Regions from separate parts of the Amycolatopsis sp. NBC_01480 genome, predicted to be linked through region 2. Evidence: riboswitches for the same ligand, from Rfam matches in the RefSeq annotation. Region 2 holds a riboswitch; the other holds the start of a gene.
What was found. A riboswitch is a leader RNA that binds a small molecule or an ion and turns the genes downstream of it on or off. The one in region 2 is predicted to bind thiamine pyrophosphate.
Positions count from the first base shown of each region.

Region 1: another riboswitch for thiamine pyrophosphate. It lies ahead of OG371_RS08025 (thiamine ABC transporter substrate-binding protein); the one in region 2 lies ahead of thiC (phosphomethylpyrimidine synthase ThiC).

Region 1 covers NZ_CP109442.1:1,727,794-1,732,003, forward strand. The annotation lists gene OG371_RS08020 (ABC transporter permease) at 1-537, opposite strand, end outside; gene OG371_RS08025 (thiamine ABC transporter substrate-binding protein) at 513-1,568, opposite strand; TPP riboswitch at 1,593-1,707, opposite strand; gene OG371_RS08030 (4a-hydroxytetrahydrobiopterin dehydratase) at 1,741-2,031, shown strand; gene OG371_RS08035 (hypothetical protein) at 2,492-3,163, opposite strand; gene OG371_RS08040 (hypothetical protein) at 3,160-3,825, opposite strand; gene OG371_RS08045 (hypothetical protein) at 3,822-4,127, opposite strand.
Region 2 covers NZ_CP109442.1:2,392,731-2,396,940, forward strand. The annotation lists gene OG371_RS11315 (glycoside hydrolase family 15 protein) at 1-915, opposite strand, end outside; TPP riboswitch at 1,084-1,215, shown strand; gene thiC (phosphomethylpyrimidine synthase ThiC) at 1,209-2,852, shown strand; gene thiD (bifunctional hydroxymethylpyrimidine kinase/phosphomethylpyrimidine kinase) at 2,887-3,705, shown strand; gene OG371_RS11330 (hypothetical protein) at 3,751-3,963, shown strand; gene OG371_RS11335 (winged helix-turn-helix transcriptional regulator) at 4,206-4,210, opposite strand, start outside.

The DNA.
Region 1 (4,210 bases), 660 kb from region 2:
GGGCAGCGTCACCGTGCGGAACGCCCGCCACGGCGACGCTCCGAGCGCCCTGGCCGCCTCCGTCGCGCGCGGGTCGAGGTGCGACCACAGCCCGGCGACGGTCCGCGCGACCACCGCGACGTTGAAGAACGCGTTCGCCAGCACCAGCGGCAGCACGCCGCCGTCCGGCCAGATCGCGCGGAAGGCGAGGCCGACCACCACCGTCGGCAGCACGAAGGGCACCAGCACCAGCATGCGCGCGAGCCCGACGCCGGGCAGCCGCACGCGCGCGAGCAGGTACGCGACCGGCAGGCCGGCCAGCAGGGCGACCACCGTGGACGCCGCCGCGCTGGCCAGGGTGAACCCGGCGAGCCGCCACGTCTGCGGGTCGGCGAGCACGGTGTCGACGCCGCCCGCGGAGAAGCCGCGGCCGACGATCGCCACCACCGGCCAGGCGAAGAACACCGCCAGGAACGCCACGGGCAGCAGCCCGAGCAGCGCGAGCCCGGCCGTGCGGAGGGTGCGCGCCGGGGTCAGGCCCCCATGAGCGAGCGCCATGCACCGATCCACTTCTCGCGGCCGGCCTGTACCTGGTCGGCGGGCAGCGTGGCCGGATTCGAGGGCAGCGGCGCCACCTGCGCCCAGCCCGCGGGCAGGTCGACGCCCTGGCGCGCCGGGTAGACGTACATGTTCGCCGGCACCGTGGTCTGGAACTGCTGGGACAGCAGGAAGTCGACCACCTTCTGCGCCTGCGGCAGGTTCTTGCTGCCGGTCAGCACGCCCGCGTACTCGACCTGGCGGTAACAGGTGTCGAGCAGGGCCTTCGTGCGCGGCTTGCCGTCCGGACCCACCTCGGCGGCGGGCGAGGAGGCGTACGAGACGACGATCGGCCGCGGCCCCTTGCCCGAAGAGCCGGAGAAGTCCTTGGTGTAGGCCTCTTCCCAGCCGCTGTCGACCTTCAGGCCGTTCGCCTTGAGCTTGGTCCAGTAGCCCTGCCAGCCCTGCTCGCCGAACTTCGCGATGGTGCCCAGCAGGAACGCCAGCCCGGGCGACGCGGTGGCCGGGTCCTCGGCGACGGTCAGGTCCTTGTACTTCGGGTCGGCCAGGTCGTCGTAGGTCTTCGGCTCCGCGAGGCCCTTGCTGGTGAAGTAGCCGGAGTCGACGTTCACGCAGACGTCGCCGAGGTCCACGGCGGAGAGCCGGTGCTCGGGGTCCACGGAGTAGCGCTGCGGCCCGCGGTCCGCCTCGGGGCTGGTGTAGGGCTGGAAGACGCCCTCGCCGAGCGCCCGGGAGGCGAACGTCGAGTCGACGCCGTACGCGACGTCGCCGATCGGGTTCGCCTTCGTGAGCACCAGCTTGTTGGTCAGCTCGCCGGCGTCGCCGTATTTGACGACCTTCAGCTTGAGCCCGGACTGGCGCTGGAACGCGTCGAGCACGTCCTGGGGCGCGACGAACGAGTCGTGCGTGACGAGCGTGACCTCGGGGGTCTGCTGGGCGCCGCCGCCCGAGCCGCCGGACAACGAGCAGGCACTCGCCAGCACGGTGACCGTGGCCACCGCCAGCGCCGAGCGTGCGGTCCGCGGATTCATCTGCTGTCCTCCTGCACTGGCCGGCGGCAGGAGAACGAGCCTCCCTGCGCCGGCATGATCCGGATTCAGGTGCGAACGGTCGCGGGTCTACGGGCACCCGCCTCTCAGCCCGGCGTACCGGACTCCCGTGGCAACCGTGCAGCCTAGCCGAGACGGGATCACCATTGGGCACATGGCGAAAATCATGAACGACTCGCAGGCCGACGAGGCCCTCCGAAGCTTCACCGACTGGCACCGCTCGGACGTGACGATCATCCGCACAGCTGAGCTGGCGAGCTTCCCGCAGGCGATCGAGGCGGTAGACCGCGTCGCCGTCCTGGCGGAGGCCGCCGACCACCACCCGGACATCGACATCCGCTGGCGGACGCTCACTTTCCGCCTCAGCACCCACTCCGAAGGCGGCCTGACAGCGAAGGACTTCGCACTGGCCCGCCAGATCGATGAGGTCCTCGCAGCCCTCTGACCAGGTGTGATCTCCGATACCGCGGCAACACCTGGGCCCTTCTCGCGCGTCCTCCCTACGAGGTTTCATCAACGCAGGGAGGACCAGGGGATGACTCAGGCAATCGTGGTGGGAGCCGTCTCATTCGGCTTGATGGTCGCGGCCGCGGGCGGTGTGCTCTGGCACACCGTGCGTAACCGCCGTGATCTCAGCCACAGGCGGTAACACACTCCATGATCGATGCGCTAATCCAGCGGAATATCCGGCACTCGCCCCGCTAGGACACGTCATGAACAGCACTTCCGCCACCCTCTCCACCTCCCAGCGCGCCTGGGTCACGACCTTCGCCACGGCCGTCACCCTGCTGGCGGTCCTGGTGCTCGGCCTGATCGGCTGAGTCTCCGCGCAAGCTGAGCCGTGGGGCCGCTGACAGGGCCGGATTCGCGAAGATCGAATCCGGCACTCCAGAGGCCCCACGTGATCACCGATCGCGCCAGGCCTGACGTGTGCTGAGCGCACCGCTGAGACACGTCAGGGCTTGTCCGGGTGGTCCGCCACCCACGGCCCGAGGTGCTTGACGTAGTCCGCGGGCGGCGGCGGCAATGGCACCTGGGGCGGCCGCTCCGGCACCATCGACTTGGCCAGGTCCCCGCGCCTTCGCCGCGATGTCCTGCACCGCTTCGGGATGCCCCAGCCGGGCGTTGCCGACGATGAAAACACGCCGGCGACCGTCACGGACCGCGCTGACAACCCCGCCGTAACCCGGCTCCCCGGCGAACAGCAGCCGCCCGGCCGGCGCTTCGACGTCCTTCACCAGCCCCTGCATCTCGGCCACCTCGTGGCCGCTTCGCGGGTCGGTGAGCAGCAACGTGGTGCTCCGCTTTTCCCACGCCCGCCAGGGGATCAGCCCACCCAGCTGCTCGACGACCGGCACCCGCTGCCACCGCAGGTGCTTGTAGCCGAACTCCCGCCAGGGGTAATTCGCGAGCACGTTGACGATGCCGTCCTTGTTGTACGCCCGGTCCGGCAGATAGGACTTCCGCACCACCACGCTGTACTCGGCATTGAGCACGTTCGCCTCGACGAACCGCCGGGTCTCGGCATCGGCAAGCGCCGCACCGGGCCGGATGGGGACGTTGATCGTCATGGTCACCCGAGCACCTGCCCGATCCTGCCGCTCTCCCCGGCACCCGCCGGGGGCGGTTCGAAGGACACCGTTGCCGCCATCTGCACGATCATGCCGCGGAACTCCGGCCCGTGCGCCTCGAACGGCGTGGACAGCTCGATGGCGGCCAGCTTGCTCCCGTCGTCGGCCGGCACGTAGGCCTCCAGCTGGAACACCGGCGACGTCGCGTCCTCGGCGACCGGGGGCTGCCCCGGGAAGCCCGGCGTGGGCAACTGCCGCGTCCGCTCGACGAACAGCATCGGCCGGTCCGCCAGATCGAGAAGGTCCACCTGGCCGCGTTGTCCCGCGTCAGCACGGGCCTGGACGAGGTCGGCCAGCACCAGCCGCGGGTTACGCGTTCCCTCGAATTCCTGCAGCGACACCACCAGCGAGGAAGTGACGACGGAGCCGTCCGCCGGCGAGGTGTGGTGGCCGATGCCGCAGTACAGCGAGCCGGCCGCGCCCAGCTCCGACAGCAGCACCGACAGCGCGCCGGTGACCGCCGAGACGAGCGGGCTGGGCCCGCCGACGTCGGTCAGCACCGCCTCGGCTCGCTCCATCGCCGCGTCGACATCGTGCAGCGGCAAGGGAAAGTAGCCGGGCGGGACGGCAACCCACAGCGGGATTTCCTCGACGGGCGTGGTTGTCATGAGACCGCCTGGTGGATGTCGTTCTTGATGTTCGAGCCGATGCCCCGCGCCCGCCAGAGCACGTTCAGCCGGTCGACCGCACCGATGTCGCTGACGCCGTTGCTGAGGAGCTTGTCCACGAACGTCGCCCCTTCGCCCAGCTTGGCGAGCGCAGGCACCTTCGCCAAGCCCTTCACCAGCAGGCCCGGCGTGTGCGCGGCGGCAGACGCGAGATCGGCGATGCCCGCGGCGCCGGAAACCCCCTCCACCGCGGCCTCCCCGCCCTTGATCGCCTTGAATGCCGGGCCGACGCCGGGGATCACGCGTGGCCAGATTCGCGGTCTCACCGAATTGGGCGGGCGAGGTCAGCGGACTGGTAGGCCCCGGCCGCAGCGGGCGCTTTATC
Region 2 (4,210 bases):
CTCGCTCCCGGTCTTCAGCGACGACGGCGGCCGGCTCACCGTTCGCAGATAGCCCGACCAGCCGCGGTCGTACGCGCGTTCGGCGTCACGGAAGCCGCGCCGTTGCGACGCTTGGGCATTGGTGACCGCGGCGGCGCTGTTCGCGCCCATCCCGAGCGCGAGCGTGACGTGCCGCGACCGCACGCCGTCGGCGGCCGTCTGCCCGGTGAGGACCACATTTCCCTTGCCGGCGCTGGCATACGGCGTCAGCCGGCGGGTCTTGGCCAGCTGCGTGATGCCGTCGGACGCGCCGTCGTACCCCACGCTCGTGCTGGTGAACGACGGCGTCGCGGTCAGCGCGGCCGCGGTCTTCACGTCGCTCGCGGTGAGCAGCGGGCCGGACGCGCGGGCCGAGTCGTCGGAGCCGTCGTTCGTCAGGTCCGGGTCGGCGACGGCGTACAGCTGGTACAGCCGCCCGGTCAGCGACGTGAAGTCGACGTCCACCAGCACACTCGCGCGGGCCGGGTCGGTCACGTAGGTCTTGCGCAGGCGCCAGCGGTGCTGGTCGTCGGTGATGGTCTGCTCGTAGGTCAGGCTGTCCGAGTCGACGCGGCGCACCTGCTGCGCGCGGGCGGACGAGTCGACGGTCGCGAAGCTCCGCCCGTCGCTGACCACCAGCTCCAGCGAACGGACGCTCGGCGTGGACAGATCGGGGTAGTAGACCTCCGACATCCGCCCGGCCTGCAGGGTGAACCAGATGTCGCTGCCGGCCTCGCGGGCGGTGCCGAAGCCGGTTTTGTTCGCGGGCAGCCAGCTCGGGTGCGTGCCCGGCGCGCCGGGTGCGTCACCCCCGCTGCTGCCGGCGGCGGTCGCGGCGGCGGGGACCAGGCTGGTCACCAGCAGCGTCGCCAGCGCCGGGAGTAAGACTTTTCGCATATCGACCCCAGGTGAGACGTAGCGCGCACAGTTGCGCAAAGCCCTGCGATTGTTACGTCGATCCCTGGCGCTCGCATGGTCCGATCCGGTGAAGAAGCCACCGGCCGCCAAAGTGGCGGGCTTGTGCCGCGCGCCCCCGCCGTGGCATGGTCGGTGGCGCAACCCCAACTCAAAAAACGCGGGAGCTCGCGCCTTGGCGGGCTGAGAGGGTGACTGGTGTCTGTCTGTGGACACCCGGCGTCACCGACCGCATGAACCTGACCGGGTAATGCCGGCGTAGGGAGTGAACGTCGTTGACGACGCTGGAGAACAAGGCCGCCATCACGCCGACCGTGACCACGGGGCCGATCACCGGTTCGCACAAGGTCTACCACCGGACGGAATCCGGCCTCCGGGTGCCGGCCCGGCGGGTCGACCTGTCGAACGGTGAGCATTTCGACGTGTACGACACCTCCGGCCCGTACACCGAGCCGGACGCCAAGATCGACGTCCACAATGGACTACACCCGCTGCGCACCGGCTGGGCCGACGGGCGCACGCACAACACCCAGCTGGGCTGGGCGAAAGCCGGCGTGATCACCCGCGAGATGGAGTTCGTCGCCGCGCGCGAGCGCTGTTCCCCCGAGCTGGTGCGCGACGAGGTGGCGCGCGGGCGCGCGGTGATCCCGGTCAACCGCAAGCACCCGGAGTCCGAGCCGATGATCATCGGCAAGAACTTCCTGGTGAAGATCAACGCCAACATGGGGAACTCGGCCGTCTGGTCCTCTGTGGAGGAAGAGGTCGACAAGATGGTGTGGGCCACCCGCTGGGGCGCCGACACGATCATGGACCTGTCCACCGGCAAGCGCATCCACGAGACGCGCGAGTGGATCATCCGCAACTCGCCCGTGCCGGTCGGCACCGTGCCGATCTACCAGGCGCTGGAGAAGGTCGACGGGGACCCGGAAAAGCTTTCCTGGGAGGTGTACCGCGACACCATCGTCGAGCAGTGCGAGCAGGGGGTCGACTACGTCACCGTGCACGCCGGCGTGCTGCTGCGGTACATCCCGCTGACCGCGCGCCGGGTCACCGGCATCGTCAGCCGAGGCGGCTCGATCATGGCCGCGTGGTGCCTGGCGCACCACCAGGAGTCCTTTTTGTACACGCACTTCGAGGAGCTCTGCGAGATCCTGCGGAAGTACGACGTCACGTTCTCCCTCGGCGACGGCCTGCGGCCCGGCTCCATCGCCGACGCGAACGACCGCGCGCAGTTCGCGGAGCTGGAGACGCTCGGCGAGCTGACGCACCTCGCGCGCGAGCACGACGTGCAGGTGATGATCGAAGGCCCCGGCCACGTGCCGATGCACAAGATCAAGGAGAACGTCGAGCTCGAGGAGCAGCTGACCGGCGAGGCGCCGTTCTACACCCTCGGCCCGCTCACCACCGACATCGCGCCGGCGTACGACCACATCACCTCGGCCATCGGCGCGGCGCAGATCGGCTGGTACGGCACGGCGATGCTGTGTTACGTCACGCCGAAGGAGCACCTCGGGCTGCCCAACCGAGACGACGTGAAGACCGGCGTGATCACGTACAAGATCGCCGCGCACGCCGCCGACCTCGCCAAGGGCCACCCGCACGCGCAGGAGTGGGACGACGAATTGTCCAAGGCGCGCTTCGAGTTCCGCTGGAACGACCAGTTCAACCTGTCGCTCGACCCGGACACCGCCCGCTCGTTCCACGACGAGACGCTGCCCGCGGAGCCGGCCAAGACGGCGCACTTCTGCTCGATGTGCGGCCCGAAGTTCTGCTCGATGCGGATCACCCAGGACGTGCGCAAGTACGCCGAGGAGCACGGTCTGTCCACTGTGGAGGCCATCGAGGCCGGCATGGCGGAGAAGTCGGCCGAGTTCGGCGAGCACGGCAACAAGGTCTACCTGCCCGTGGTCGGTCAATGACCCGCCCCGACGTGTTCTTTCCCGCGGAGGGGCCATGAACACAGCACCGCGCACCGCCCTCACCATCGCCGGATCCGACTCCGGCGGTGGTGCGGGCGTGCAGGCCGACCTGCGCACCTTCTTCGCGAACGGGGTGCACGGGCTGGTCGCGCTGACCGCCGTCACGGTGCAGAACTCGTTGGGCGTGCAGGGTTTCACCGAGATCCCGGTGGACGTGGTCACCGCGCAGATCAAGGCCGTCGCGTCGGACATGGGCGTGCACGCGGCGAAAACCGGCATGCTCGCGACCGCCGAGATCATCCAGGCAGTGGCGAAAACGCTCGACGAAGTCCACATCGGACGGGGCACGGACACGCCGTTTGTGGTCGACCCGGTGGCCGCGTCGATGACCGGGCACGCGCTGCTGCGCGAGGAGGCGCTCGAGGCGATCCGCACCGAGCTGTTCCCACGCGCCACCCTGATCACGCCGAACCTCGACGAGGTGCGGCTGCTCACCGGCATCACGGTCACCGACCCGGCCACCCAGCGCGCGGCGGCCGAGGCCCTGCTGGAATTCGGCTCGCGGTGGGTGCTCGTGAAGGGCGGCCACATGCGCGACACGGACACCTGCGTGGACTTGCTGTACGACGGCACCGAGCCGATCGAGCTGACCGGCGCCCGCATCAACACGGAAAACACCCACGGCGGCGGCGACACGATGGCTTCGGCCATCACGTCTTCGCTCGCGAAGGGCGCGGACGTGCCAACGGCCGTCACGGAGGCGAAGCGTTTCATCGAACGGTGCGTCGCGGAGGCGTACCCGCTCGGCGCGGGGGTGGGCCCGGTCTCGCCGTTCTGGCGGCTCGCGGACTGACCGGCGTGGTGGCAGCTCGCCGGCTGAGCGGCCAGACTGGTGGCCGTGACCGACGAAACCAGCACCCGCGCCCTGTGGAACAGCCTGCCCGAAGACCTGCGCACCGAGGTCGACCGGCTGGTCACCGCGCACCAGCCGGCGTCCGTGATCAAGCTGCTCCGCAAAGCGGGCCTCACCCCGTCCCCGGGCATCGCCGAAAGCCGTGACCTCGCGGACCTGCGAGCCCGCGAACTGAACATCGGCCCGCGGTTCAGCTGACCCTGAAACGCCCCAATGTGGCGTTGGTTGCGTTGAGCGCACCCAATGTGGCGTTCGGTGCGTCCAGCGCACCGAACGCCACATTGGGGCGCATTCGACGAACGAGACCGGCCTGACCTGCAGATGCTGGTGCCCGGGTAGGGCCGCTGGGCGGCGAGCGCTATTACCTGCGCGTCCGGCAGCTCGCCGAGCAAGGACCGGCCGCCGAACCCGTCACACTGTCCGAAAAGGACACTTGAGCGCTAGG